Regions from separate parts of the Streptomyces sp. NPDC044064 genome, predicted to be linked through region 4. Evidence: riboswitches for the same ligand, from Rfam matches in the RefSeq annotation. Region 4 holds a riboswitch; each other region holds the start of a gene.
What was found. Region 4 has a riboswitch for cyclic di-AMP ahead of AC07DS_RS27680 (M23 family metallopeptidase). Riboswitches for the same ligand answer to the same signal wherever they lie in the genome.

Region 1: linked by a shared signal. The riboswitch ahead of AC07DS_RS24600 (transglycosylase SLT domain-containing protein) and the one ahead of AC07DS_RS27680 (M23 family metallopeptidase) in region 4 are both predicted to bind cyclic di-AMP.
Region 2: linked by a shared signal. The riboswitch ahead of AC07DS_RS13010 (transglycosylase family protein) and the one ahead of AC07DS_RS27680 (M23 family metallopeptidase) in region 4 are both predicted to bind cyclic di-AMP.
Region 3: linked by a shared signal. The riboswitch ahead of AC07DS_RS44225 (M23 family metallopeptidase) and the one ahead of AC07DS_RS27680 (M23 family metallopeptidase) in region 4 are both predicted to bind cyclic di-AMP.

What each region holds. Positions count from the first base shown of each region.
Region 1 covers NZ_JBWKFN010000015.1:151,312-158,279, forward strand. Annotated here, with positions in the region: gene fahA (fumarylacetoacetase) at 1-512, opposite strand, end outside; gene AC07DS_RS24585 (carboxylate--amine ligase) at 785-2,035, shown strand; gene AC07DS_RS24590 (FAD-dependent oxidoreductase) at 2,080-3,282, shown strand; gene AC07DS_RS24595 (HAD family hydrolase) at 3,437-4,249, shown strand; gene AC07DS_RS24600 (transglycosylase SLT domain-containing protein) at 4,284-4,772, opposite strand; cyclic di-AMP (ydaO/yuaA leader) riboswitch at 4,776-4,960, opposite strand; gene AC07DS_RS24605 (polyprenyl synthetase family protein) at 5,491-6,501, shown strand; gene AC07DS_RS24610 (LolA family protein) at 6,749-6,968, shown strand, end outside.
Region 2 covers NZ_JBWKFN010000006.1:332,195-339,162, forward strand. Annotated here, with positions in the region: gene AC07DS_RS12995 (tetratricopeptide repeat protein) at 1-1,386, shown strand, start outside; gene AC07DS_RS13000 (cytochrome P450 family protein) at 1,383-2,660, shown strand; gene AC07DS_RS13005 (transglycosylase family protein) at 2,857-3,900, shown strand; cyclic di-AMP (ydaO/yuaA leader) riboswitch at 4,084-4,252, shown strand; gene AC07DS_RS13010 (transglycosylase family protein) at 4,257-4,946, shown strand; gene eno (phosphopyruvate hydratase) at 5,320-6,606, shown strand; gene AC07DS_RS13020 (FtsB family cell division protein) at 6,707-6,968, shown strand, end outside.
Region 3 covers NZ_JBWKFN010000050.1:23,193-30,160, reverse strand. Annotated here, with positions in the region: gene AC07DS_RS44240 (bifunctional acetate--CoA ligase family protein/GNAT family N-acetyltransferase) at 1-284, opposite strand, end outside; gene AC07DS_RS44235 (HPr family phosphocarrier protein) at 461-742, shown strand; gene AC07DS_RS44230 (GntR family transcriptional regulator) at 927-1,622, opposite strand; gene AC07DS_RS44225 (M23 family metallopeptidase) at 1,821-2,576, opposite strand; cyclic di-AMP (ydaO/yuaA leader) riboswitch at 2,589-2,752, opposite strand; gene AC07DS_RS44220 (M16 family metallopeptidase) at 2,976-4,364, opposite strand; gene AC07DS_RS44215 (M16 family metallopeptidase) at 4,361-5,764, opposite strand; gene AC07DS_RS44210 (DNA gyrase/topoisomerase IV subunit A) at 6,035-6,968, shown strand, end outside.
Region 4 covers NZ_JBWKFN010000018.1:84,068-91,035, forward strand. Annotated here, with positions in the region: gene AC07DS_RS27675 (alpha-galactosidase) at 1-1,964, shown strand, start outside; cyclic di-AMP (ydaO/yuaA leader) riboswitch at 2,267-2,429, shown strand; gene AC07DS_RS27680 (M23 family metallopeptidase) at 2,434-3,372, shown strand; gene AC07DS_RS27685 (SGNH/GDSL hydrolase family protein) at 3,634-4,419, shown strand; gene AC07DS_RS27690 (TetR/AcrR family transcriptional regulator) at 4,494-5,114, opposite strand; gene AC07DS_RS27695 (glutamate dehydrogenase) at 5,210-6,388, opposite strand; gene AC07DS_RS27700 (MBL fold metallo-hydrolase) at 6,570-6,968, shown strand, end outside.

The DNA of each region.
Region 1 (6,968 bases), on a different contig from region 4:
TGCCCGGACGGCCGTACGACGTCCGTGTCCGACACCACCACGGTGCCCGAGCGGCCGTGGTAGCCGATCGGCAGGTGCTTCCAGTTGGGGGTCAGGGAGTCCTCGGCGTCCGGGCGGAACATCTGGCCGACGTTCCGGGCGTGGTTCTCGGAGGCGTAGAAGTCGACGTAGTCCGCGACCTCGAAGGGCAGGTGGAGGGTCACCGACGACAGGGGGTGGAACAGCGCTTCGATCGTGGACCGGTGCGAGGGCACGGTCACCCACGCCGTCAGCGCGCGCCGCACGTCCGACCATGCCGTGCGCCCGGCCGCCAGCAGGGGCGTGAGGGTGGGCTGCGCGAGCAGGGAGACGTACGGCGAGCCGAGGGCGGCGGCCGCGGCGCCCGCGTCGAGGACGTGGTCACCGAGCCGGACGCCGACCCTCCGCTCCGTGCTGCCGGAGGGCGAGAACACGCCATAGGGAAGGTTGTGCGGACCGAAGGGGTCGCCCTCGGGGACGTCGAAGGGGGGCATGGGGTACTGCCTCGCTCTCATCCGGGCCATGCATGGCGGTGCGTTCCATGTGGTCGCGGCACACGTTACGGCCGAGTCGGGACCACATGGAACGCACCACCAGGCGTTGCTCGAAAGGTTGCTCGGACAGTGTCTAAAGAGTTCGCAATGTCCGAATAGCCCTTGTGGGAGGCGGCAATTCCGGCTTAGCGTCCTTTGGGGGACACGGACGGGTTGGGTCCGGTCCGTAGGGGGGACACGTGGGGGGACCCGTGGCCAGAAGCACCATCGGCGTGCCTTTCGAGGCGGACCGTGACGTGCCGGGACTGATCGTCAAATTCGGGGACTACCCGCTGCACCACGGCGGTGTCGGTGCGATCCGCAGCCTGGGCCGCCTCGGCGTCCCGATGTATGCGATCACCGAGGACGCCTACACGCCCGCGGCCGCCTCTCGCTATCTCGAGCGGGCGTTCGTGTGGCCGACGACCGGCGCCGAGGACCCGGGCCGGCTGGTCGAGGGCCTGCTGCGCATCGGCCGCCGGATCGGCCGTCCGACCGTCCTGGTCCCGACGGACGAGGAGGCCGCCGTCCTGATCGCCGAGCACCAGGACGATCTGGCCGGTCCCTTTCTCTTCCCGCGTGTCGACCCCGCGCTGCCGCGCCGGCTGGCCAGCAAACGTGGCCTGCACGAACTGTGCGCGGAACACGGCATCGCGAGCCCGGCCGCCGCGTTTCCGGAGGCGTACGACGAGGTCGTCGCCTTCGCCGACACATCCCGCTTCCCGGTGGTGGCCAAGAACCGCGAGGCGTTCGTGCGGCGCAGCCGGCCCGCCGTCAACGGCACCACGAGGATCGCCACCCGCGAGGGACTGCTCGCGCTCGCCCGGGACTGGGGCGAGCAGCCCGGCGTGATCCTGCAGGAGTACCTGCCGAGGGAGGAGGCCGAGGACTGGATCGTGCACGCCTGCTTCGACGCCGACGCCAACCCGCTCGCGCTCTTCACCGGCGTCAAGGTCCGCTCCTGGCCGCCGCACGCGGGCATGACGGCGAACGCCTACGTCGTCGACAACCCGGAACTCGCCGACCTCGCCGCGCGTTTCGTCAAACAGATCGGCTTCACCGGCATCATCGACCTCGACCTGCGCTTCGACCGGCGCGACGGACAGTACAAGCTCCTCGACTTCAACCCGCGCATGGGCGCCCAGTTCCGGCTCTTCGAGAACGAGTCGGGCGTGGACGTCGTACGCGCGATGCACCTGAACCTGACCGGCCGTGCCGTACCGGAGGGGGAACAGCGCGCCGGCCACCGTTTCGTCGTGGAGAACATCGACCTGCCCGCCCTCCTCGCCTACCGCCGCAGCGGCTACACGACGCCGCACGCGCCGGCGAAGGCGAGCGGGACGGAACTGGCCTGGCTCGCGGGTGACGACCCGATGCCGTTCCTCACGATGCTCGCCCGGTTCGTGCGCCCGGGCGCGAAGCACCTGTATCAGCTGTGGCGCACCAGCCGGCGCGGCAGCAGCACCACTCACACCACGAAGTAGGCAAGGCCACGAAAGTGGCGCACCGCGTCCTGGGGAGGGACTTCGTGATTCGACCGGTTGCAGTCATCGGTGCCGGGCCGTACGGCCTGTCCACCGCCGCCCATCTGCGGGCGCGCGGCATCCCCGTCCGCGTCTTCGGCGACCCCATGGTCAGCTGGCGCGACCACATGCCCGAGGGCATGCTCCTCAAGTCGACCCCCGCCGCCTCCAGCCTCGACTGCCCGCAGCCCGGCCACACCCTCGCCGACTACTGCGACGCGGCCGGTGTCCGCCGGCTGGTGACCGACGAGGACATCGTCCCGGTGGAGACCTTCATCGCGTACGGCGAGTGGTTCCAGGAGAAGCTGCTGCCCGGCCTGGAGCAGGTCCGGGTCGTCTCCGTGGACCGCGACGAGAGCGGCGGGTTCGAACTCAAACTGGACTCGGGGGAGCTGTTCACCGCCCGCGTGGTCGTGGTCGCCACCGGGCTGTCCGGGCTGGCCCATCTCCCGGCGGAGCTGGCGGCAGCGGCGGCCGACGGTCCGGCGCTCACGGGCCCGGTCTCGCACAGCTCCCAGCACCACGACCTCACCCGCTTCGCCGGCAAGGAGCTGATCGTCGTCGGCGCCGGCCAGTCCGCACTGGAGACGGCCGCCCTCGCGGCCGAGGCCGGCGCCCAGGTGCGCGTGGTCTCGCGCGGCCGCGGCCGCGTCGCCTTCGGCGCCCCGCCCTGGGGCCAGCCCAGGCTGCGCCCCGAGTCGCCCTTCGGGCGTGCCTGGTCCCTGTGGGCGCTCAGCTACTACCCCCAGCCGTACCGCTTCCTGCCCGCCCGCACCCGCCACTACCTGGTCCGCCGGGTCCTCGGCCCGCTCGGCGCCTGGTGGCTGCGCGACCGCTTCGAGGGCAAGGTGCAGGTCGAGGAGGTCGAGCGGGTGGTGGGCGCCGAGGCCCCGGGCGGCAGTCCGGTCCTCACCGTGAGCACCCACGGCGGGCGCACCGAGCGGCTCTCGGCCGACCACGTCATCGCGGCCACCGGCTACCGCGTGAACATCACCGCGATGGACTTCCTCGGCCATGAGCTGCGCACCCGGCTGGCGGTGAGCCGCGGCGCGCCCAGGCTGGGACCCGGGTACGTCTCCTCCGTCCCGGGCCTGTACTTCACCGGCCTCCCGGCGGCGTCCTCGTACGGCCCGGTGATGCGGTTCGTGTGCGGCACGGAGTTCGCCTCGCCGCGTCTGGCCGGGCACCTGGCGGCGGCACACGGCTGAGCCGCGGAAGGCGCCGTTCCGCTCACCCGCGGGTCCGATCGCGTCAACTCCACCACCATCAGGGGTCCCGCAGGCGCCACTTGAGGCCGAGGAGCACACAAGTCCGGGAACTCCAGGGTGAGTCGGCGGGGCGTGGGATCCGTATTCTCTGATCATGGCCGCACCCCCCGCATACACACTGATCGCCACCGACCTGGACGGGACGCTGCTGCGCGGCGACGACACCGTCTCCGACCGGTCGCGCGCCGCGCTCGAGCGGGTGGCGCGGGCCGGTGCCCGGCACCTGGTGGTGACGGGCCGCCCGGCCCCCCGGGTGCGGCCCCTCCTGGAGGGCCTCGGCAGCACGGGACTCGCGGTGTGCGGGCAGGGCGCGCAGGTCTACGACGCCGGCACCGACCGTCTGCTGTGGTCGGTCCGGCTGGACCGGGAACTGGCCGAGACCGCGCTCGGCAAGATCGAGGCCGAGGTGGGGCAGGTCTACGCGGCCGTCGACCAGGACGGCGTGGACGGGCTCACCCTGATCGAACCGGGGTATCTGATGCCGCACCCGACCCTGCCCGCCGTGCGGGTCGGCCGCCGCGACGACCTGTGGTGCGAGCCCATCAGCAAGGTGCTGCTGCGCCACCACACGCTGTCCGACGACGAGTTGGCGGAGACCGCGCGCGCGGCGGTGGGCTCGCTGGCGACGGTCACGATGTCGGGGCCCGGGACCGTGGAGCTGCAGCCGTGCGGCGTCACCAAGGCGACGGGGCTTGCGCTGGCCGCCGAGTACCTGGGGATCGCCGCCGACCGGGCCCTCGCGTTCGGCGACATGCCCAACGACATCCCCATGTTCGACTGGGCCGGACGCGGTGTCGCCATGGCCAACGCCCATCCCGAACTCAAGGCCGTCGCCGATGAGATCACCACGTCGAACGAGGACGACGGCATCGCCGTCGTCCTCGAAAGACTGTTCCCGACCGACTGACCGGGCTAGCCGCAGGGCCCGCCGCGGGCGCCGGTCAGTAGGCGCCGAAGACGTTGTCGATCGACCCGTAACGCGCGGCCGCGTAGTTGCAGGCGGCCGTGATGTTCGCGACCGGGTCGTAGATGTCGAAGGACGTTCCGGCCACGTGGTACGTGTTGAACGTCGGGTCGATGACCTGGAGCAGGCCCTTGGACGGGATGCCCTTGGCCGCGTTGGAGTCCCAGAGGTTGATGGCCGCCGGGTTGCCCGACGACTCGCGGATGACGTTGCGGTGGATGCCGTTGTACGTCCCCGGGATGCCCTTCTGAGCCATGATCGCGAGCGACTCGCGGATCCAGCCGTCGAGGTTGTTCGGGTATCCGGCGAGCGTGGTGGGCGCCGTGCTGGCCGTGGGGGTGGCGGCGGAGGCGCCGGTCGCGCCGATGAGCGGGAGGGCGAGCACGGCGGCGCCGGTGCCGATGACGGCGAACTTGCGGACGAGGCGGTTGGTGCGGGTGCGGCGGGGCAGAGCGGCAGCAGACATGGGGACGTTCCTCTCCGTCGCCTGCGAGGTGAGCTGTCGGGTTCGGGCGGGGAGGTGCCCGGCCGTACCTCTGGGGGGAGGTACGGCTTCACCCCTAGCCGTCCCGGTGCGACGTGCGTCGTCCGGTCCGGCGGCTTACCTGGGTCCCCCGCTCCTGCCGTACGAAATGAGTTCGTCGATGGGTGGTGTCAGACGCGGCAGGATTCGGCGTTCGTCCGACTGGCCCGGAAGCTATGCGACAGCACATGTCCGGAACAAGTAGTGAATTCACCCAATGAGGCAGTTGACCTTGATCTATTCCCAATGGGGTACTTGATCCTTTGCGGTTGCCAACGCTCAACTGGCCGATGCGGCAAGGGGAGAACGCGGTGGCGGCCAATGGCTGATTCACGGACCCGCGTGACCCAACTCACGAAATGGCAAAGGGTATCAAATCAGACATGGGGGATTCGGGAGATTTGCCGAGTGTGGTGCAAAAGGAGTACTCCGCCCGCCGTGCGGTTCGCGACAAATCGGACGAGATCCTGTTAAGTCGTTGTGTACCAACACTTATCAGATGATCAAAAACATACCGGCCCTGATCCGATACCGCCCGGGCTGGACCGGTGGGCGCTATCGGTGATCGAAACAGGACCGGATACGCTGACTTGAGTGATGGCAACGACCTATCGACAAACCGTGTAATCGCCAGCAGACACCAGCAGACAGGAGACCCCTCGTGACCGTCGTCGGGCCGTTCGGGCTGAGCGTGCGGGACCAGGCTCTGGAAGCCGATGTCCAGGCCGGATTGGCGGCTGTCGAGGAAGGCTTGCTCGAAGCCACCAAGAGCGAGGTCCCGTTCATCACGGAGGCCGCGCAGCACCTCGTCCGGGCCGGCGGGAAGCGGTTCAGGCCGCTGCTCGTGATGCTCGCGGCGCAGTTCGGCGACCCGTACGCGCCGGGCGTCGTGCCGTCGGCCGTCGTCGTGGAGCTGACCCACCTGGCCACGCTGTACCACGACGACGTCATGGACGAGGCGTCCGTGCGGCGCGGCGTGGACAGCGCCAACACCCGCTGGGGCAACTCGGTCGCGGTCCTCACCGGCGACTTCCTCTTCGCCCGCGCCTCCCAGATCCTCGCCGACCTCGGCCCCGAGGCGGTCCGGGTCCAGGCCCTCGCGTTCGAGCGGCTGGTCACCGGGCAGATCCTGGAGACCGCGGGCCCCTCGGACGGCCGTGACCCGGTCGACCACTACCTGGACGTGCTCGGCGGCAAGACTGGCTCCCTGGTGGCCGTGTCGTGCCGGTTCGGCGCGATGATGTCCGGCGCCGACGAGACGGTCGTCGACGTGCTCACCCAGTACGGCGAACGGCTCGGGGTCGCCTTCCAGCTCGCGGACGACGTCCTGGACATCGCCTCCGACTCGCACGAGTCCGGCAAGACCCCGGGCACCGACCTGCGCGAGGGCATCCCGACGCTGCCCGTGCTCCGGCTGCGCGAGCGGGCCGCCCGCCTCGGCCTGGCCGAGGACATCGCGCTGTGCGAGCTGCTGGACTCCGACCTCAGCGACGACGCCCGGCACGCAGAGGCGCTGACCGCGCTGCGCGCGCACCCCGCGCTGGAGCAGGCCCGCCGGGACACCGTCCGCTACGCGGAGGAGGCGCGGGCGGCACTGGCCCCGCTGCCGGAGTGCGACGCCAAGGCGGCGCTGCTCGAGCTGTGCGACGCAGTGGTGCACCGGGCCGGCTAGCCGCCCGCACACCCGACCCGACGGCGGTGTCTCCCGCACGACCCCTACGGGTCGGGGGAGGCACCGCCCTCGTGTGTCATACCGCAGGCGTACACGGAGTTGGCTCCGTGGTCTGACGCTTCCTCACGGCCGATTTGGTCAGATGGAAACCACGGAAATCACCACTCCTCACCGATTCGGGTGAGAATGGCGGCTCAGGTGGACCAGTGTGGGGACAGCCGCCGCCGACGACGGAGGTAAGGCACAGATGGCACCGTACGAATCCGACGAGGCAACGGGCGCCGGACAGGGCGAGGACCTGCCCACCGGACGCCGCAAAGCCGCCCGGTACGTGGTCCCGGTCGCGGTGGTGGGGGTGGCGGCGGCCACGATCGGGCTGGTCCCGGCGCTCGCCGACTCCGGCTCGCCCGATCTGCCCAAGATCACCGCGCAGCAGCTCATCGAGAAGATCGCCAAGTCGGACGTGC
Region 2 (6,968 bases), on a different contig from region 4:
CGGCTCGCAGGGCTGGCTCCCGGCGACACCCAGCTGGCCGACGCCCTCCGGTGGCGCGGCGACAGCGGAGTCACCCAGTACCTCGCCGTCGGCCCCGAACTGTGGGAGCTGTGGCGCCGCGCCGCCCTTTCCAACAGCCGCCATCCGCGTGGGCACCTGGTGGTGAGAGCCGCCATCGATCTCGTGCGCTGCGGTGTCACCGGAGACATTCCCAGGCAACTGCTGGAAGCCGCGTGCGTCTGCTACGGAGCTGCCCAAGTGGCCGGGCTGCCGGAGACCGAGTCGTTCGAGGACGGGCTGGCCTGGGCGGCCGAGCGGCGGCAGGCGGTGACCGGCATGCTGGTGCGGGGAGTGCCGAGACACGTGGGGGACAGCGACGAGACGTGGCGGCCGTACGGCTCGCTGGTCGCGGACGTGATGCGGGACCCGTCCTCGGCGCCGGTCCCGCTCGCCGTATGGCGCTGCGCGCTGGACGGGACCCGGTACGACGCCGACGTGCGCCGGGGAGTGCTGGTCAGGGCGTACGAGGTGGTCGAGCCCCGCGCGGAGGGCGGCGATGCCGAGGCGATGCACGTGATGGGGCTGGTGGGTGAGGCCGCGGGGGACGAGGCGATGACGCTCGCGTGGTTCCGCAGGGCGGTGGACGCGGGGAGGACACAGCCGGCGGGACGCGTCGGAGAAATTCTTCTCGGCCAGGGGAAGGCGGAGCAGGCGCTTCCGTATCTCCGGACGGCTGCCCAGGACTGCCCCGAGGGCTCGGAGGGCCCCACGGCCAGGCTTCTCGGGCAGGCCTACCTGACACTGGCCGAGCAGTGGTTGGGAAAGGCCGCGAAGGCCGATGATGCGGAGGCGTCCCACCAGCTCGGTGATCTGCTGCTCGGCAGGGGAGACCTCGAGGAGGTGGGAGATCTCTACGTGACCGCCGAGTCCCATGGACACGCTCCGGCCGCCAGGAGCGTGGGTGTGCACCATCTGCTGCAGGGTGAGGGAGAGGCGGCCCAGGTCTTCCTGAGCCGCGCGGCCGACACGGGGGACGAGCGGGCGGCCGCCCTGCTGCACATGATCACCGGCAAGGCCCAGACGGTGGCGGAGGCCGAGGCGTCCTTCGTGGAGGCCATGGAAACGACTCTTTACCCGTGGGACCACACGAACCTCGGCGTCGTACTGGAGAAGCAGGGACGCGAGAGTGAGGCCCTGCGCCACTACGAACAGGGCTATGAGCGGGGCGACGCCCACGGTGCCTACCGGCTGGCCCTCCTCCTCGAAGCGGACGGCAACGCCGACCGGGCGAAAGCCTGGTACCGCAAAGCCGCGGCCCTGGGCCACTGCGCTGCCCTGAAGGCGCTCGGCCAGACGTCCGGGAAGCCGGATACCGTCAAGGAGTGACCAGCCAGCCCAGCCACCCCCACCCCCCGACGGCCCCCGACCTCTTCACCTGGGAGTTCGCAAGCGATCCCTATCCCGCCTACGCCTGGCTCCGCGAGCACGCCCCCGTGCACCGGACCCGGCTGCCCAGCGGGGTCGAGGCCTGGCTGGTCACGCGGTACGCCGATGCCAAGCAGGCTCTCGCCGACCAGCGGCTGAGCAAGAACCCGGCGCATCACGACGAGCCCGCGCACGCGAAGGGGAAGACCGGTATCCCCGGCGAGCGCAAGGCCGAGCTGATGACGCACCTGCTGAACATCGACCCGCCGGACCACACCCGCCTGCGCCGGCTGGTCAGCAAGGCGTTCACGCCCCGCAGGGTCGCCGAGTTCGCGCCCCGGGTGCAGGAGCTGACCGACCACCTCATCGACCAGTTCGCCGAGCGGGGCTCGGCCGACCTCATCCACGAGTTCGCTTTCCCGCTCCCCATCTACGCCATCTGCGACCTGCTCGGCGTCCCGCGCGAGGACCAGGACGACTTCCGGGACTGGGCGGGAATGATGATCCGGCACGGGGGAGGGCCGCGGGGCGGGGTCGCACGGTCCGTCAAGAAGATGCGCGGCTATCTCGCCGAACTCATCCACCGCAAGCGCGAGGCGCTGCCCGCCGAGCCGACCCCGGGCGAGGACCTGATCTCCGGCCTCATCCGCGCCTCCGACCACGGTGAGCACCTCACCGAGAACGAGGCCGCCGCGATGGCCTTCATCCTGCTGTTCGCCGGGTTCGAGACGACCGTGAACCTGATCGGCAACGGCACCTACGCCCTGCTCACCCACCCCGAGCAGCGCCACCGCCTGCAGCGGTCCCTGGCCGCCGGGGAGAGGGACCTCCTGGAGACCGGGGTCGAGGAACTCCTGCGCTACGACGGCCCGGTGGAGCTGGCCACCTGGCGGTTCGCCACCCGGCCGCTCACCATCGGCGGGCAGGACATCGCCGCCGGGGACCCGGTGCTCGTCGTACTCGCCGCCGCCGACCGGGATCCGGAGCGGTTCGCCGACCCGGACGTCCTGGACCTGTCCCGCCGGGACAACCAGCACCTCGGGTACGGCCACGGCATCCACTACTGCCTCGGCGCCCCGCTCGCCCGTCTGGAGGGCCAGAACGCGCTCGGCACCCTCCTCACCCGCCTGCCCGACCTGCGGCTCGGGGCGGACCCGGCCGAGCTGCGCTGGCGCGGCGGGCTCATCATGCGGGGCCTGCGCACCCTCCCCGTGGAGTTCACGCCCGTTCCCTGAGTGCGGCTCGAACGGGCCGGACGCGGGCAGAGGTTCGCCCGGTCGAACATGACAGGCACTCTCTTCTGTGATCTTCACGTGATCTGCGCGGCATTAACTTGTGACAAGTGATCGTCTGCCTATACGTTCACTCATCAGCGTGGCCCCCGAGTTCCATCGGCCACGCCGGCCCCGCTGTCGCACGAAAGGCTTCCGCATGCTCTCCGGGAACGGTCGTCACCGTCGCCCCCGTCAGGCTCCGGCCCTCCTCGTCGCGGCCGGCGTGACCGGCTCCGCCATCGCCATCCCGCTCCTCGGCGCGGCCAGCGCCAACGCGGCCGACGGCACCACGTGGGACAAGGTGGCCGAGTGCGAGAGCGGCGGCTCCTGGAGCGCCGACACCGGCAACGGCTACTACGGCGGCCTGCAGATATCCCAGGACGACTGGGACAAGTACGGCGGCACGACGTACGCCTTCAGCGCCGACCAGGCCAGCCGTTCGCAGCAGATCGCCGTCGCCGAGAAGATTCTCGCCGACCAGGGCACCACTCCCTGGGCCACCTGCGCCCTGCTCTCCGGCATGACCTCGAAGTCCGGCTCCGTGGACGTCGACACGGGCGTCTCGGGCTCCGACTCGGGCTCCGGTCACTCCGGTGACTCCTCCAAGTCCTCGGACTCGTCCAGCTCGGACGACAACTCCGACTCCGACGAGAATTCCGACTCGTCCGGACTGCCGGATTCGCCCTCCTCGTCACCCTCGTCCGACTCCTCCTCGGATGCGAAGGGCAAGCCGTCCCCGAGTGCCGACAAGGGTGCCGACTCCAAGGGTTCCAGCAAGGGTGCAGACACCCCCAAGTCCGACAAATCCGCATCGCCCGGGTCGGGGCAGGCTCAGGATGGCGAGTCCGTCACCACGGATCCCGCAACGGAGGACTCGGACAATTCGTGGCAGACCAGCAGCTCTTGGAGCCTGGTCGACACCGGCGCCCTCGGCAGTGGCGGGCGCCACCGCGGTGGCAGTGCGGATGAAAGTGCGGCAAACGGACAGAATGACGCCCCGTCGGGCCGTCACGCCGGCCGAGAGGCGGGCACCTACGTCGTCCACGAGGGCGACACCCTCGTCTCCATCGCCGACTCCCTTGACCTCGACGGCGGATGGCACGCGCTCTACGCCGAGAACAAGAAGGCCATCGGCGCCGACCCGAACCACATCAGTGCCGGTCAGACCCTGAAAGTCGGTACCGAAAAGGGCGACGAGTAGCGGGAGTTGACGCCCCGCTTCGCTCACTAATGTCCGTTTTGGTGAAAGTGTGGGATGAGTCTCAGAAGCCCTGATCGTCTTTGAAATTCCGCCGATCGCCTGTCTACGGTCAAGGCCGCTCGTCACCACGAGCCCCGGCATCCGCAACGCCGAGTCCTGCCAGCGGTCGCCCGGGAACAGTCGTCGCGTCATGCGCCGTAGGCAGGAGCGGGGGACCCAAGGTAAGCGCCAGGAACGGCAGTTGATGCCGGCACTGGCTTGGGGTGAAGCCGCGTCCCGTGAGGGTCGCGGCCGGGCAACTCAACCGGCCCGAATCCGACAGCTCACCTCGCAGGCGTCGGTGAGGGGATCGATCCATGCTGTTTTCCGGCAAGGGCAAGCACCGTCGTCCGTTCAAGGCCACCCGTGCCATCGCGCTCGCCGGTGTCACCGGCGCCGTCGTCGCCGCCCCGCTGATGGCGGCCGGCAACGCCTCCGCCGCCACCGCCTCCGAGTGGGACGCGGTCGCCCAGTGCGAGTCCGGCGGCAACTGGTCGATCAACACCGGCAACGGCTACTACGGCGGCGTGCAGTTCTCCGCCTCCACCTGGGCCGCCTACGGCGGCACGGCCTACGCCGCCCGCGCCGACCTGGCCACCAAGCAGCAGCAGATCACCGTCGCCGAGAAGGTCCTCGCCTCCCAGGGCAAGGGTGCCTGGCCGGTCTGCGGCACGGGCCTGTCGAGCACCCCGTACAGCGGTACCGCGGCGGCCCCGTCGAGCGGCAGCTCCTCGAAGACCACCACGACCACCACCCGCGCCGCCGAGCCGCAGGCCGCCTCCCGCTCCGCCGAGCGTCCGGCCGCGAGCCAGACCGTCACCACCCCGACCGGCAAGAAGGTCAAGAAGGGCGACGGCGAGTACAAGGTGGCCAAGGGCGACACCCTCAGCACGATCGCCGAGAAGCACAAGGTCAAGGGCGGCTGGAAGAAGCTGTTCGAGCTGAACAAGGACATCGTCCAGGACGCGAACCTCATCTACCCGGGCCAGCAGCTGCACCTGAAGTGACACCTGGCTCCCACCGGAACCACAGTGCTCTCACAAGGCCTGCCCCCAATCTGAAGGCCTCGTGAGGGGCATCCCCCCGTCCCCACGGGCTCCCCGCCCCGGCGCGTTTTCCCCCGTACGCGCCGGGGCGGGGTTGTTTGTGTCCCCAGCCTGCTCCCCGCCCCGATTCCTCTCCGTCTTCCCGCCCGTTTCCCACTCTTCGGCCGGGCCTCATCCACAGGCCTCTTTGTTCCGAGCCTGAACAATAGGTACGGTCTCCCTGTTCCTACCTGTCCACGGGACGGTCGGTCGGTGGCCGAAGCCCCCGGGACGGTTAGGCTCTAGGCGCAAGGCACACAAGCCCCGCACAACCAGCGTCACATCCACGAAGGAGATGCTCGTGCCGTCCATCGACGTCGTCGTAGCCCGGGAAATCCTGGACTCCCGAGGCAACCCCACGGTCGAGGTCGAGGTCGGCCTCGACGACGGCAGCACGGGTCGTGCCGCCGTCCCGTCCGGCGCCTCCACCGGTGCCTTCGAAGCCATCGAGCTGCGCGACGGTGACCCGAACCGCTACCAGGGCAAGGGTGTCGAGAAGGCCGTCCTCGCCGTCATCGAGCAGATCGGCCCGGAGCTGGTCGGCTACGACGCCACCGAGCAGCGCCTGATCGACCAGGCCATGTTCGACCTGGACGCCACCGACAACAAGGGCTCCCTCGGCGCCAACGCCATCCTCGGCGTCTCCCTCGCCGTGGCCCACGCCGCCTCCGAGGCCAGCGACCTCCCGCTCTTCCGCTACCTGGGCGGCCCGAACGCGCACCTGCTGCCGGTGCCGATGATGAACATCCTGAACGGCGGCTCGCACGCCGACTCCAACGTGGACATCCAGGAGTTCATGATCGCCCCGATCGGCGCGGAGTCCTTCTCCGAGGCCCTGCGCTGGGGCACCGAGGTCTACCACACCCTCAAGAAGGTCCTGAAGGGCAAGGGCCTGTCCACCGGTCTCGGCGACGAGGGCGGCTTCGCCCCGAACCTCGGCTCCAACCGCGAGGCCCTCGACCTCATCCTCGAGGCCATCAAGCAGGCCGGCTACATCCCCGGTGAGCAGATCGCGCTCGCGCTCGACGTCGCCGCGTCCGAGTTCTACAAGGACGGCAAGTACGAGTTCGAGGGCAAGTCCCGCTCGGCCGCCGAGATGACGGAGTACTACGAGGAGCTCGTGGCGGCCTACCCGCTCGTCTCCATCGAGGACCCGCTGTTCGAGGACGACTGGGCCGGCTGGAAGGTCATCACCGACAAGCTCGGCGACAAGGTCCAGCTGGTCGGCGACGACCTGTTCGTCACCAACCCGGAGCGCCTGGCCCGCGGCATCGAGGAGGGCACCGCCAACGCCCTGCTCGTGAAGGTGAACCAGATCGGTTCGCTGACCGAGACCCTGGACGCCGTCGAGCTGGCCCAGCGCAACGGCTTCAAGTGCATGATGTCCCACCGCTCCGGCGAGACCGAGGACGTCACCATCGCCGACCTGGCCGTCGCCACCAACTGCGGCCAGATCAAGACCGGCGCCCCGGCCCGCTCCGAGCGCGTCGCCAAGTACAACCAGCTGCTGCGCATCGAGGAGATCCTCGACGACGCCGCGGTCTACGCGGGCCGCTCGGCCTTCCCCCGTTTCAAGGGCTGACCCATCTCGGGCTAAGCCTTAGCCAGTCGTACGTACGTCCCCGTACCCGGTCCCGTACCGTGTGCGGGGACGTACGCACGTGTGAAGGGGAGGCGGGGACATGGCCGTGAAGGACCGGGACCGGTTCTCCACCGCGACCAGGCTCAAGCTGCTCGGCGAGCAGACGGCGGCCCGCGTCTACCGCTCCCAGACCAAGCGGCAGGCTCGCCGCTCCCGCCTCACCGGCCGCGCGGCGCTGCTCGCGCTCGTGCTGTGCTCGCTGATCGTCGCGCTCGCCTATCCGATGCGGCAGTACGTCTCCCAGCGCGCCGAGATCGCCGACCAGCAGCGGCAGCAGGAACAGGCCCGCAAACGGGTGGAAC
Region 3 (6,968 bases), on a different contig from region 4:
GTGGCGATGAAATCGCCGCCGATCGTGGCGGCAAGTCCCACCCTGTCCACGAAGTCGTGGTGCGTGAAGCGGTGGACGTCCTTGGCCGAGAGTCGCGGGTACGGCGCGAAGAAGCGGTAGTACTTCGACTCGTCCGAGACCTGCTCGTAGAAGCTGACGAGGCGGTCGGCGTCATCAACGGTGATGGGCCGGATGCGCGCGGTACCCCCGTCGCGCAGCACAACGTCCGCCTCCCAGTGGGCGGGGTACTCGTGCCGGTCCTGCCGGTCCGCCGGGCTCTGCATGGGCCCCAGGGTAAGGCTCGCGTACGACAACGGCGCGAGGCAGTCTGTGAGGACGCAAGCCGGACCGAGGCCGCGGTCCGACGACACACCGGGGCGGGACGAAGGTCCGCGCCGGGCATGCTTCGCGATATGGGAAACTGGTCTAGACAACCCTGAACACCGAAGGGCAGCAACACATGGCTGAGCGCCGCGTCAACGTCGGCTGGGCCGAGGGCCTCCACGCCCGTCCCGCCTCCATCTTCGTCCGGGCCGCCACGGCCGCAGGTGTCCCGGTGACGATCGCCAAGGCTGACGGCAACCCCGTCAACGCGGCCTCCATGCTGGCTGTCCTGGGCCTGGGCGCCCAGGGCGGCGAGGAGATCGTCCTCGCCTCCGACGCCGAGGGCGCGGACATCGCCCTGGACCGTCTGGCCAAGCTGGTCTCCGAGGGCCTGGAAGAGCTCCCCGAGACCGTCTGAAGTATGCAGGTGAGCCGCGCCACCCTTTCCGGGTGACGCGGCTTCCGCCTTTTTGGTGCCCGGTCCGGGAAATTCACCGCAGGCACACCGAAGGCACGCGCCCGCGAATTGACGGCGCGCCGGAGAAAAGGGCAGCGAAAATATCCGCCCACCGAATATCTCCTCTTTGTATACGGCGCCCGTGTTAATGCCGCAGGCTCGGCATGTTTACGGCATGTTGCGAGTTCCTCACACGTTCGGGACGGTCCACGCCCGAGGCGAACCGCAGCCGGTGCGCAGCCGTCGCGCGATCGGTGTGCATCGCCGTGATCGCCCGCGCGCGCTCGCTGTCTCCGCGTGCCACGGCGTCCACGATCGCGCCGTGCTCCGCCCAGCAGTCCACCGGGCTCGGCGGCGCCGGCGCCGTGTACATCCAGGCGATCTTGTGCCGCAGCTGGGTCAGCACCGAGGTCAGCGAAGGGCTTGCGGAGGCCTGCGCCAGCGTCTCGTGGAACCAGGCGCCCAGCGAGCGCAGATCCTCGCTGTTGCCCCGCCTGGCCCGCTCCTGACCCAGCCGGACCAGGCCCCGCAGCACCTTCAGATGGGCCTCGGTGCGCCGCTGGGCGGCCCGGGAGGCGCCGAGCGGCTCCAGGAGCGCGCGCATCTCCAGCAGGTCGGCGGCCTCCTGCTCGGTCGGCTCGGCCACACACGCGCCCGCGTGCCGCCGGGTCACCACGAAGCCCTCCGCCTCCAGGGTGCGCAGGGCCTCACGGACGGGGACCCGCGAGACGCCGTAGCGACGGGCGAGGACTTCCTCGGTGAGGCGGCCGCCGCGCTCGTAGACACCCGCGACGATGTCGTCCCGGATCGCCGTGCACACCGAATGCGCCGGAATACGCATGACCGACCTCCGCCTTAATCCCCGTGAAACGTCGACGATGGACGTCTGCTCCGTGACTCTATTGCAATGAGCCGGAATTTCCGACGGCAGGCCGGAATCCATGGATATTTTTTGGACAGCGGATGCGGCGGGCACTGCGAAAAACGGCGAAAGCCCCGGCTCGTGAGCCGGGGCTTCGGGATGTCGTGTGCCGGAGCGTCAGACGTTCACGCCGTGCTGGCGGAGATAGGCGATCGGGTCGACGTCCGAGCCGTACTCGGGGGTCGTACGGGCCTCGAAGTGCAGGTGCGGTCCGGTGACGTTGCCGGTCGCGCCGGACAGACCGATCTGCTGGCCCGGGAGGACCTTCTGGCCCACGACGACGCCGATGGACGACAGGTGGCCGTACTGGGTGTACATGCCGTCGGCCATCCGGATCACGATCTGGTTGCCGTACGCGCCGCCCCAGCCGGTGGAGACGACCGTGCCGGAGCCGACCGCGTGGACGGACGTCCCGCTGGCCGCGTGGAAGTCGATGCCGGTGTGGGAACCGGAGGACCACAGGGAGCTGCTGGCCTTGTAGCCGGTGGAGACGTAGGAGTGCGCGATCGGGGCGACGAACGCGTTCAGGCGCTTGCGCTCGGCCTCTCGCGCGGCGCGGGCCTGGGCCTCGCGCTCCTTCTTCGCCTCCTCGGCGGCCACCTTGGCCGCGGCCTCCTCGGCAGCCTTCTGCCGGGCGGCCACCAGCTGGGCCTCGGCCTGCGCGTCGATCTGCTCGGCGACCGTGTCGCTGACGGTGATGACCGGGGTGAGGCCGGTGTCCTCGACCGAGTTGTCCGCGGCGAGCGCCGGGCTGGCCGCCAGGGTGCCGACGACACCGGTGGTGGTGAGGGCCGCGACACCGGCCGCCTGGACGGTGGTGCGCTTGACCCGGCCGGGCTTGCGGTGCTTCCCGGTGGCGTACATGAACGCCATGAAGTGGCTGGTCCTTTCCTTCCCTCTCGCCTACCGGGTTAGCTGACGGGTTCGGAGCAGGAAGGTCTCCTACGGACCCCCTCGCCGGAGCGCGGGCGTCCGATTCACCCCAGGGACTGCGGTGGGTCCCCGGCTCCCCTGGCTCGCGCCGTGGGGGGACTCGGCGATGACTGTCCGGTGCCGCGGGCGCGGCGCACTGCCTGACGAACAGCCCGGTCGACGCTATGCGGCCCGACTTTCGATCCCCAAACGGATCCGGGCTTTTGTAGCGCATCCCACAGGTCAGACAGGCAACCTCTGCCGCAATTCGGACATCTGAGGAAGGGCTGTGCACGGCAAAGGGCCCTGACGAACCGTCGGATCGTCAGGGCCCCACGCGCACGGGGTGCCGTAAAGCCGCTACTCGGCCGCCACGACGGTGACTTCGCCGATGCCGAGCGCCTCGACCGGCGCCTTGATCTCGGCCGCGTCACCCACGAGGACGGTCACGAGACGGTCCACCGGGAAGGCGTTGATGACCGCCGCGGTGGCCTCCACGGTGCCGGTGCCGGCGAGCTGTTGATACAGGGTCGCCTGGAAGTCGTCGGGCAGGTACTGCTCGACCTGGTCCGCCAGCGTGCTCGCGACGGCCGCGGCGGTCTCGTACTTCAGCGGCGCCACACCGACCAGGTTCTGCACGGCGACGTCCCGCTCGGCGTCGGTCAGGCCCTCCGCCGCGAGTGTGCGCAGCACCGTCCACAGGTCCTGCAGGGCGGGACCGGTGTTCGGGGTGTCCACGGAACCGCTGATGGCGAGCATCGCGGCGCCCGTGCCGTCCGGCGCGGAACGCAGGACCTGTCCGAAGGAGCGCACGCCGTAGGTGTAGCCCTTCTCCTCGCGCAGGACGCGGTCCAGGCGGGAGGTGAGGGTGCCGCCGAGGCAGTAGGTGCCGAGCACCTGGGCGGGCCACACACGGTCGTGCCGGTCGGCCCCGATCCGGCCGATGAGCAGCTGGGTCTGGACGGCGCCCGGCCGGTCGACGATGACCACCCGGCCGGTGTCGTCGGCGCTCACCGGCGGCACGGGCCGCGGGGTGCCCGGCGTGCCGGTCCAGGCGCCCAGGGTGTCGGCGAGCAGCTCGTCCAGGTCGGTGCCGGTGAGGTCACCGACGACGACCGCGGTGGCCGTGGCGGGCCGCACATGGCGGTCGTAGAAGGCGCGTACGGCCGCCGCGTCGATCTTCTCGACCGTCTCCTCGGTGCCCTGGCGCGGCCGCGACATGCGCGAGGTCGCCGGGAACAGCTCCTTGGAGAGTTCCTTGGCGGCGCGGCGGGCCGGGTTGGCCAGCTCGTGCGGGATCTCGTCCAGGCGGTTGCGGACCAGCCGCTCGACCTCGCTGTCGTCGAAGGCGGGCGCGCGCAGGGCGTCAGCGAGCAGACCGAGGCCCTTGGCCAGGCGGGAGGCCGGGACCTCCAGGCTGAGGCGCACGCCGGGGTGGTCGGCGTGCGCGTCCAGCGTGGCACCGGCCCGCTCGAGCTCGGCGGCGAACTCCTCGGCGGAGTGCTTGTCGGTGCCCTCCGAGAAGGCCCGCGCCATGATCGTGGCGACGCCCTCCAGACCGGGCTTCTCGGCGTCCAGGGGCGCGTCCAGCAGCACCTCGACGGCGACGACCTGCTGGCCGGGGCGGTGGCAGCGCAGCACGGTCAGACCGTTGTCCAGCGTGCCGCGCTCGGGAGCGGGAAACGCCCACGGCCTGGCCTCGCCCGGCTGCGGCTGGGGGTGGAAGTCCATCGTGGCGAGCTCGGTCACTTGGCCGTCTCCTCGTTGTCGCTCTTGTCGGCGCCCGCCTCTACGGTGGCTTCCTGCTCCGGGTCCTCGGGGACGTCGGCGTCCTGGACGGTCTCCGGGTGCTTCGGCTCGTAGACGAGGACCGCGCGATTGTCGGGGCGCAGGCAGGCCTTGGCGACCTCCTGGACCTCCTCGGGGGTCACCTCGAGGACGCGCTGGACGGCGGTGAGGGCGAGCTGCGGGTCGCCGAACAGGACGGCGAACCGGCACAGTTCGTCGGCGCGGCCGGCGACCGTGCCGAGCCGGTCCAGCCACTCGCGCTCCAACTGGGCCTGGGCGCGCTCCATCTCCTCGGCCGTCGGGCCCTCCGCGGCGAACCGGGCCAGCTCCTCGTCGATCGCGGACTCGATCACCGGCACCTCGACGTCACCGGAGGTCTTCACGTCCAGCCAGCCGAGCGAGGGCGCGCCGGCCAGGCGCAGCAGGCCGAAGCCGGCCGCGACGGCCGTACGGTCGCGGCGCACGAGCCGGTTGTACAGGCGGGAGGACTCGCCGCCGCCGAGCACGGTCAGGGCGAGGTCGGCGGCGTCCGCCTTGCGGGTGCCGTCCTGCGGGAGCCGGTAGGCGGCCATCAGGGCGCGCGCCGGGACCTCCTCCTCGACGACCTCGCGCAGCTGCTCGCCGATGATCTCGGGCAGGGAGCCGGCGCGGGGCTCGGGCTTGCCGTCGTGGGAGGAGATCGACCCGAAGTACTTCTCGATCCAGGCGAGGGTCTGCACGGGGTCGATGTCGCCGACCACGGAGAGCACCGCGTTGTTGGGCGCGTAGTAGGTGCGGAAGAACTGGCGCGCGTCCTCCAGGGTGGCCGCGTCCAGGTCCGCCATCGAGCCGATCGGCGTGTGGTGGTAGGGGTGGCCCTCCGGGTAGGCGAGGGCGGTCAGCTTCTCGAACGCGGTGCCGTAGGGCACGTTGTCGTAGCGCTGGCGGCGCTCGTTCTTGACGACGTCCCGCTGGTTCTCCATGGACTCGTCGTCCAGGGCGGTGAGCAGGGAGCCCATGCGGTCGGCCTCCAGCCAGAGGGCGAGCTCCAGCTGGTGGGTGGGCATGGTCTCGAAGTAGTTGGTGCGCTCGAAGCTGGTGGTGCCGTTCAGGGAGCCGCCGGCGCCCTGCACCAGCTCGAAGTGGCCGTTGCCCTTGACCTGCGCCGACCCCTGGAACATCAGGTGCTCGAAGAGGTGAGCCAGGCCGGTACGTCCCTTGACTTCGTGGCGGGAGCCGACGTCGTACCAGAGGCACACCGCCGCCACCGGGGTCAGGTGGTCCTCGGAGAGCACCACGCGCAGACCGTTGGCCAGGCGGTGTTCGGTCGCTGTCAGGCCCCCGGAGCCTGCCTCGGCTGTGGTCGTGTGACCCATGGGCATGTACGTCCCTTCGCGAGCGGAGGCGGTCGTCGAAACCGCTGTTGTCCTGCCGGTCCTGCCACTGTATGCAAAGCGTGCGAGGCCTCGGCGAAGTTCCCGCCGGACGTACGCCCACAGCGGATCGCGTAGCCTGCGTCGGGCGTGCCGTGGGACGGCTTTCCGGCACCGGGCAGAGCCGCAGGTACCGGGTCGTGGCCCGGGTTGTCGGTGCCCCGGTCCACAATGGTCCGCGTCAGATCCGTCAAACGCTTCAGCAAGGAGCCAGGCAGGATGGCCCGCCGCAGCACGAAGACCCCGCCGCCCGACGACTCGTACGAGGAGAAGATCCTCGACATCGACGTCGTGGACGAGATGCGTGGCTCCTACCTTGAGTACGCGTACTCGGTCATCTACTCGCGCGCCCTGCCGGACGCCCGTGACGGCCTCAAGCCGGTGCACCGCCGCATCGTCTACCAGATGAACGAGATGGGCCTGCGCCGCGACCGCGGCTACGTGAAGTGCGCGCGGGTCGTCGGCGAGGTCATGGGCAAGCTGCACCCGCACGGCGACGCGTCGATCTACGACGCCCTGGTGCGCATGGCCCAGCCGTTCTCGATGCGCCTCCCGCTGGTCGACGGCCACGGCAACTTCGGCTCGCTGGGCAACGACGACCCGCCGGCCGCCATGCGGTACACCGAGTGCCGGATGGCCGAGGCGACGAGCCTGATGACGGAGTCGATCGACGAGGACACGGTCGACTTCACGCCCAACTACGACGGTCAGGAGCAGGAGCCGGTGGCCCTGCCCGCCGCCTTCCCGAACCTGCTGGTCAACGGCTCCTCGGGCATCGCGGTCGGCATGGCGACGAACATGCCGCCGCACAACCTGCGCGAGGTCATCGCGGCCGCCCGCCACCTGATCAGGTTTCCGAACGCGGACCTGGACGCGCTGATGCGGCACGTCCCGGGCCCCGACCTGCCCACCGGCGGCCGGGTCGTCGGTCTGGACGGCGTCCGGGACGCGTACGCGACGGGCCGCGGCACGTTCAAGATGCGCGCGACGGTCTCGATCGAGACCGTGACCGCCCGCCGCAAGGGCCTGGTCGTCACCGAACTGCCGTTCACGGTCGGTCCGGAGAAGGTGATCGCCAAGATCAAGGACCTGGTCAACGCGAAGAAGATCCAGGGCATCGCCGACGTCAAGGACCTCACCGACCGCGAGCACG
Region 4 (6,968 bases):
TCGCCGACGCCGAGGCCCTGGCGGCGAGCCCGCTGCCTGCCTACTGGCCCTTCGAGTCCCCGCTCGACGGCCGTGAGGAGTACCCCGTCGAGGGCGGCCCCCGCTTCGTCCGTCCGGCCCTGTCGGTGCGCACCGAGGAGCGGCGCGGCACCGAGTGGCGCTTCGTGTCGTCCGACACGGTGGGCGGCGCCGACGGTGACGAGCTGCGGCTGTGCTTCGACGACGACGGGCTCGCCGTCACCCTGCACTACCGGATGCGCGGGGACGTCTTGGAACGCTGGGTGACCGTGGACAACGGCTCGCACGCGCGCGTGGAGCTGCTGCGCGCCGACGCCGCGACCTGGACCCTGCCCGACCGCGAGGGCTGGCGGCTGTCCCAGCTGCACGGCCGCTGGGCCGCCGAGTCGCTGCTGGCCACCGCCCCCCTCGCCTACGGCGAGAAGATCATCGGCAGCCGCCGCGGCCACACCGGCCACCAGCACCTGCCCTGGGTCGCGCTGGACACCGACGCGACCGAGGAGCGCGGCGAGGTCTACGGCTGCGCGCTCGGCTGGTCCGGGTCCTGGCGGATCGCCGTCGCCCAACTCCCGGACGCGCGGGTGCAGATCACGGGCGGCGCCGGATACGACGAATCCGGCCTGCTGCTGCTCGAGCCGGGGGAGTCGTACGCCAGTCCCGTCTTCGCCGGCCTGTGGAGCGACGGCGGCTTCGGCGGGGCCAGCCGCACCTGGCACGCCTACCAGCGGGCGTACGTCATCCCGGACGCGGAGCAGGACCGGCCGGTGCTGTTCAACTCCTGGGAGGCGACCAACTTCGACATCTCCGAGGAGCAGCAGACCGCCCTCGCCCGGCGGGCCGCCGGCATCGGCGTCGAGCTGTTCGTCGTGGACGACGGCTGGTTCGGCGCCCGCACCAGTGACCGGGCAGGCCTCGGCGACTGGACGCCCAACCCCGACCGCTTCCCGCACGGCCTCAAGCCCCTCGCCGACCAGGTGCACGGCCTCGGCATGCAGTTCGGCATCTGGGTCGAGCCCGAGATGGTCAACCCCGACAGCGACCTCTACCGTGCCCACCCCGACTGGGTGCAATACCAAACTGGACGAAAGCGGACGGAGCTACGCAATCAGCTCGTTCTCAACCTCGCCCGCGAGGACGTCCAGGAGTACCTCTGGGAGCAGCTGGACACCCTCCTGTCGAGCGCCCCGATCGACTATGTGAAGTGGGACTTCAATCGCTGCTTCACCGACGCCGGCTGGCCCGGGGAGCCGTACCCGCAGCGCCTGTGGGTCGACCACGTCCGCGCCCTGTACGCCCTGCTGGACCGGCTGCGCGCAGCCCATCCCGCGGTCGCCTTCGAGTCCTGCTCGGGCGGTGGGGGGCGGATCGACCTCGGCGTGATGAGCCGCACCGACCAGGTGTGGACCTCCGACAACACCGACCCGCTCGACCGGCTCTCCATCCAGCACGGCTTCAGTCAGATCCATCCGGCGCGGGTCATGGCCGCCTGGGTCACCGACAGCCCGAACACCCAGCTCAACGGGCGGGAGAGTTCGTTGCGGTTCCGCTTCGTCAGCTCGATGGCCGGGGTGCTCGGCGTCGGCGGCGACCTCACCGAGTGGAGCGGGGAAGAGCTGGCCGAGGCCCGTCTCTGGGTGGACCTCTACAAGGAGATCCGACCGGTGGTCCAGCGTGGCCACCAGTACCGGCTGCGGCCGCCGACGGGCGGTCTGAGCGCCGTCCAGTACGTCCACGGCGACGAGGCCGTGGTCCTCGCCTGCCTCCAGGCGCAGCACTACGGTGAGCCGGTTCCGGCGCTGCGGCTGCGCGGACTCGACCCGACAGCATCGTACGAATGCCGCGAAACGGGCGAAGTGCACCGAGGTGCGGTCCTGCTGCACCACGGGCTGCGCACCGGACTGAGGGGCGACCTGGATGCGACGGTTCTCCGGCTGCGTCGCATCTGAGTAATCTGTCCGAATTGGAGCCTTCGTTCCAACTCGCTCTGAGGTAAGGGGGTGTGGGGATCGGCGCGTGAGGAGCGTCATATTCGTGACCGTGTGTCGCGCGTCATGTCCACGTAATTCCTGTAAGGGTGAAGGGAATTAAAAAGGGTGAGGATTCCGGAATTCACGGAGAGTGACCGTGAATTTCCGAATTCGATCATTTGGAGCCGTGGCGCCGGGAACCAGCTGCTTGTCCGAATCCGTCTTGCTCGCTTACGTTCGCCACCAATCCGGTCGGAACGCCGAATCCTGCCGCCGCCCGGAGTCCCCACACACTTCACCCGTGTTCGGCAGGAGCGGGGGACCCACCAGGTATGACTGCCTGTCCCGGTCTCCGGGACAGGCTGGGGTGCAGCCGCGCAGCGCGCGGCCGGGCAGCTCCAGCCCGAACCCGTCAGCTCACCTCGCAGGCGCCGGAGAGGAATGCGCCATGCCCGCGAAGGGTAAGCACCGCCGTCCCAAGCCCCCGCGTTTCACCCGCTCGATCGCCGTCGCCGGAACCGGTGGCGCCGCGCTGGCCCTGCCGCTCCTCGGGGCCACCGGAGCGCACGCCGCCACCACGCAGTCCGTTTCCGGAAAGGTCGTGCAGTCCCTTCCGGCCGTGGTAAAGACGGCCGTGAAGAAGGCGGCCGCGCAGCGGAATTCGGGTGTGCGCACCTACACGGTGAAGTCCGGCGACTGGCTCGCGAAGATCGCCGGCGCGCAGCATGTCAGCGGCGGCTGGCAGCGACTCTACGACGACAACCGGCAGGCCGTCGGCCAGGATCCCTCGCTGATCCACCCGGGTCTGAAGCTGTCGCTCGGCGCGAAGGCCGCCCAGCCGCACACCGAGCCCTCCGCCCCGGCGCCGGCATCCCCGCCCCGGTCCCAGTCGGGCCAGGCCTCCGGTGCCGCCGCCGCACCCGCCGCACCCGCCGCGCCCTCCGCACCCGCCGCGCCCTCCGCACCTTCCGTGCCGTCCGCCGGCTACACCCTCCCGGTCACCGGCGCCACCATCGGCACCGGGTACCACGTGGCCGGCAGCATGTGGTCCAGCGGTTACCACACCGGCGTCGACTTCGTCGTGCCGACCGGTACCCCGCTCAAGGCCGTCGCCGCCGGCACCGTCGTCTCCGCCGGGTGGGGCGGCGCGTACGGCAACCAGGTCGTCATCAAGCTGAACGACGGCTACTACGCCCAGTACGGCCACCTCTCGCAGCTCTCCGTCTCGGCCGGCCAGACCGTGACCGCGGGCCAGCAGATCGGCCTCTCCGGCGCAACCGGCAACGTGACCGGCCCGCATCTGCACTTCGAGATCCGCACCACGCCGAACTACGGCTCGGACCTCGACCCGGTCGCCTACCTCCGCTCGCACGGCGTCGCCGTCTGAGGCTCCCGCTCCGCGGGACCCGCTCTCGAGAATCACCTGCCCTGACAAGCCGCCGAAGGCCGGACCCGGTTCCCCGGGTCCGGCCTTCGGCGTGTGCGCACCGTCAACGCGTCCGAACGTCGCGTTATTCCTGGATTGGCAAATGATTTAAGGGTGTCTCATCTCACCGTTCGTCAACCCCTGCCTACGGTCGCGTAGGTCACATCCGAAGGTGAATCATGGTCCGACGTGGCAGACGATTCGAAGAATGACAACAGATCAGTGATCGGGTCGTACGTGGCGGTGGGGGACAGCTTCACCGAGGGCGTGGGCGATCCCGGCCCCGACGGGGCGTTCGTGGGCTGGGCCGACCGGTTCGCGGTACTGCTCGCGGACCGGCGTCCCGAGGGCGACTTCGCGTACACCAACCTGGCCGTGCGCGGAAAGCTGCTCGACCAGATCATGGCGGACCAGCTCCCGAAGGCCGTCGAACTCGCCCCGGACCTCGTGTCCTTCTGCGCGGGCGGCAACGACATCATCCGGCCCGGCACCGACCCGGACGAGGTGGCAGAGCGCTTCGAGCGGGCCGTGTCCCAGCTCACCGAGGTCGCGGGCACCGTGCTCGTGACGACCGGCTTCGACACCCGTGGCGTCCCGCTGCTCAAGCATCTGCGCGGCAAGATCGCCACCTACAACGGGCACGTCCGCGCCATCGCCGACCGGTACGGGTGCCCCGTGCTCGACCTGTGGTCCCTGAAGTCCGTCCAGGACCGCAGGGCGTGGGACGGCGACCGGCTCCACCTCTCGCCCGAGGGGCACACGCGCGTGGCACTGCGCGCCGGACAGGCCCTCGGCCTGCAGATCCCGGCCGACCCGGAGCAGCCCTGGCCGCCGCTCCCGCCGCGGGGCACCCTGGAGGTCCGCCGCGACGACGTCCACTGGGCCCGCGAGTACCTCGTCCCGTGGATCGGCCGCCGGCTGCGCGGCGAGTCCTCCGGGGATCACGTGACGGCGAAGGGCACCCTGTCGCCGGACGACATCAAGATGCGGATCGCGTCGGTGGCGTGACGGCCGGCGTCCGTGCCCCGCACCGCGAGCCCGGCGGTGCGGGGCACGTCCGTGCCACCGTGCCGGCCGCAGGCTCAGCGCTCCCGCTCGGTCAACGCCTCCCGGCCCAGCCCGAGTTCCCGGGCCAGGGCCTCGTCCGCCCACTGCCGCGCCCGGGACCGCGGCACCGAGCCCGGGTACGACGTCAGCTGCACCGCGAGACCGTCGAGGAGCGCGGTGAGCCGCAGCGCCGCTCCCGCCGGGTCGGCGCACTCGAACTCGCCCGCCGCCACGCCCTCCGCGATGACCTCGGTGATCGCCGCCTTCCATTGCAGGTCCAGGTCGCGGGTGACCTGCCGCAGGGCGGGCTCGCGCAGCGCCACCGCCCAGCCCTCGATCCACAGCCGCCAGCCCTTGGCCTGACCCGTGGGCGCGTACCAGCGCACGGCGGCCCGCAGCCGGCGCAGCGCGGAGGTGCGCCGGTCCAGCAGCCCCCGCAGATGGGCCAGGTCGTCCGCGGCCGCGTAGGTGAAGGCCTCGGCGACCAGCTTCTCCTTGGTCGAGAAGTGATACAGCACCAGCGCGTTGCTCACGCCGAGCGCGGAGGCCACGTCGGCGATCCGCACCGCCGCCACGCCCCGCACCTCGATCTGCTCGATGGCGGCCCGCAGCAGCTCCTCCCGCCGCTCGGCCACACTCAACCGCACTCTCGCCACGCGGCCACCCTAATCCGTCGCTCAGGGCCGCACCGAAAGGGCCGGTCTCCCTCGGCCACTTCGGGTGCCGCGGGCCCAGAAGCGCCCGGCCGGTGTCAGCGGTACCACCCGAAGCGCTCCGCGATCACCGGCAGACGATCGCCGACCAGGGCGTGGGCGGCGGCGCGCGGCGCCGTACCGTCGGTCTGGGCGCGCGTGAGCATCAGATCGACCAGGGCGCGCATCGAACGGCGGATGTGCGCGAACGCCTCGTCGGCGCCCGGGCCGATGTCGCCGAACAGGGTCCACCACCACCAGGCGTTCGTGGCTGAGTTGACCACCACGTCCGGCAGTACGGTCACCCCGCGCGCGGCCAGCAGCGCCTCCGCCTCGGGCAGGACGGGCATGTTGGCCGCCTCGACGATCCAGCGGGCGGTGATCCGCTCCTGCTCGGCGGTGCCGATCGCGTACGACACCGCGGCCGGCACCAGCACCTCCGCGTCCGCGGACAGCCACGCGTCACCGGGCAGTTCACGGTCGCCGGGGCGCAGCACGGAGCGGTCGACCGTTCCGTAGGCGTCCCGCGCGGCCAGCAACGCCTCCACGTCGAGACCCTCCGGGTTGGCCACGGTCCCCTTGACGTCGGCCACGGCCACCACGGTGAGCCCCGCGCGCGCGAGGAAGCGGGCGGTGGCCCCGCCCATCGTGCCCAGGCCCTGTACGGCCACCCGGGTGCCGCGGTATGACACCGATGCCCGGTCCAGGGCGGCCAGCACCGACTCGGCGACCCCGCAGCCGCCCGCCAGCTCGTCCAGGCCGATGCCGTCCACCTCGACGGCGAAGGCGTCCGCGAGCCGCTTGCGGGCCGCCGCCTCGTCGTCCAGCAGCGGGTACACGGCCTGCACGGAGGAGACCAGGCCCGCCTCCGCCGCCGCACGGTCCACCAGGTCCTGGGTGAGGCCCAGATCCTCGCCGGTGGTCCAGAAGCTCTCGATGTACGGCCGCATGGCCCGCAGGTAGCGCACGAGCAGCCCGTACGCCCCGGGGTCCTGCGGATCGCAGTCGATGCCGCCCTTGGCGCCGCCGAGAGGGACGTAACGGCCCTCGGGGTCGTAGTGCAGGGCCTCCTTCATCGTCATGCCCCGGGCGAGTCCGGTGACCTCCTCCAGGGTGCAGCCGGGCCGCATCCGCAACCCGCCGCTGGCCACGCCCCGCACCAGCCGGTCCACGACCAGGAAGCCCCGGCGGCCGGTGATGTGGTCGGTCCAGACGAGCGACATCAAAGGGGCGGTCATGGGGTCTCCCGGGTGAGGGTTACTGAATCGCGAGTCAGTATTCGGATCTGGTGGACAGCCTGTCAACGTGCGGCGGATCCGTGGCGGCGCACACAGGACGGCGGCCTGTGACCCCGGCCACGGGGGCCTGTCGGGGGCGCCGACCATAATGGAGGGCCTCAGCGACTCACCAGGAGGTACCGTGACCGGTTTGCGTTCCCAGAGCTTCGGGCTCGGCATGTTCCAGCCCGAGGCCTTCGGCACGGAACCGAGCGGTGAGCGCATGGCCCGCATCCGCCGCTCCCCCCACTTCAAGGACGGCGTCTTCCAGAACCCCGGCGGCACCGCAAGCACCCGGCCCTCCGGGTCCACGCTCGACCTCGCCAAGGTGTTCCTGGACAAGGACACCCGGCCGCTGCGCGCGCCGCGTGGCACCGTCCCGGTGCACCCCACCACCCTGGCCGACATCGCCAAGCCGCCGGCCACGGGGCTGCGGGTGACCTGGATGGGCCACTCCAGCGTGCTCGTGGAGATCGACGGCCACCGTGTCCTGTTCGACCCCGTCTGGGGTGAGCGCTGCTCTCCGTTCCCCTTCGCCGGG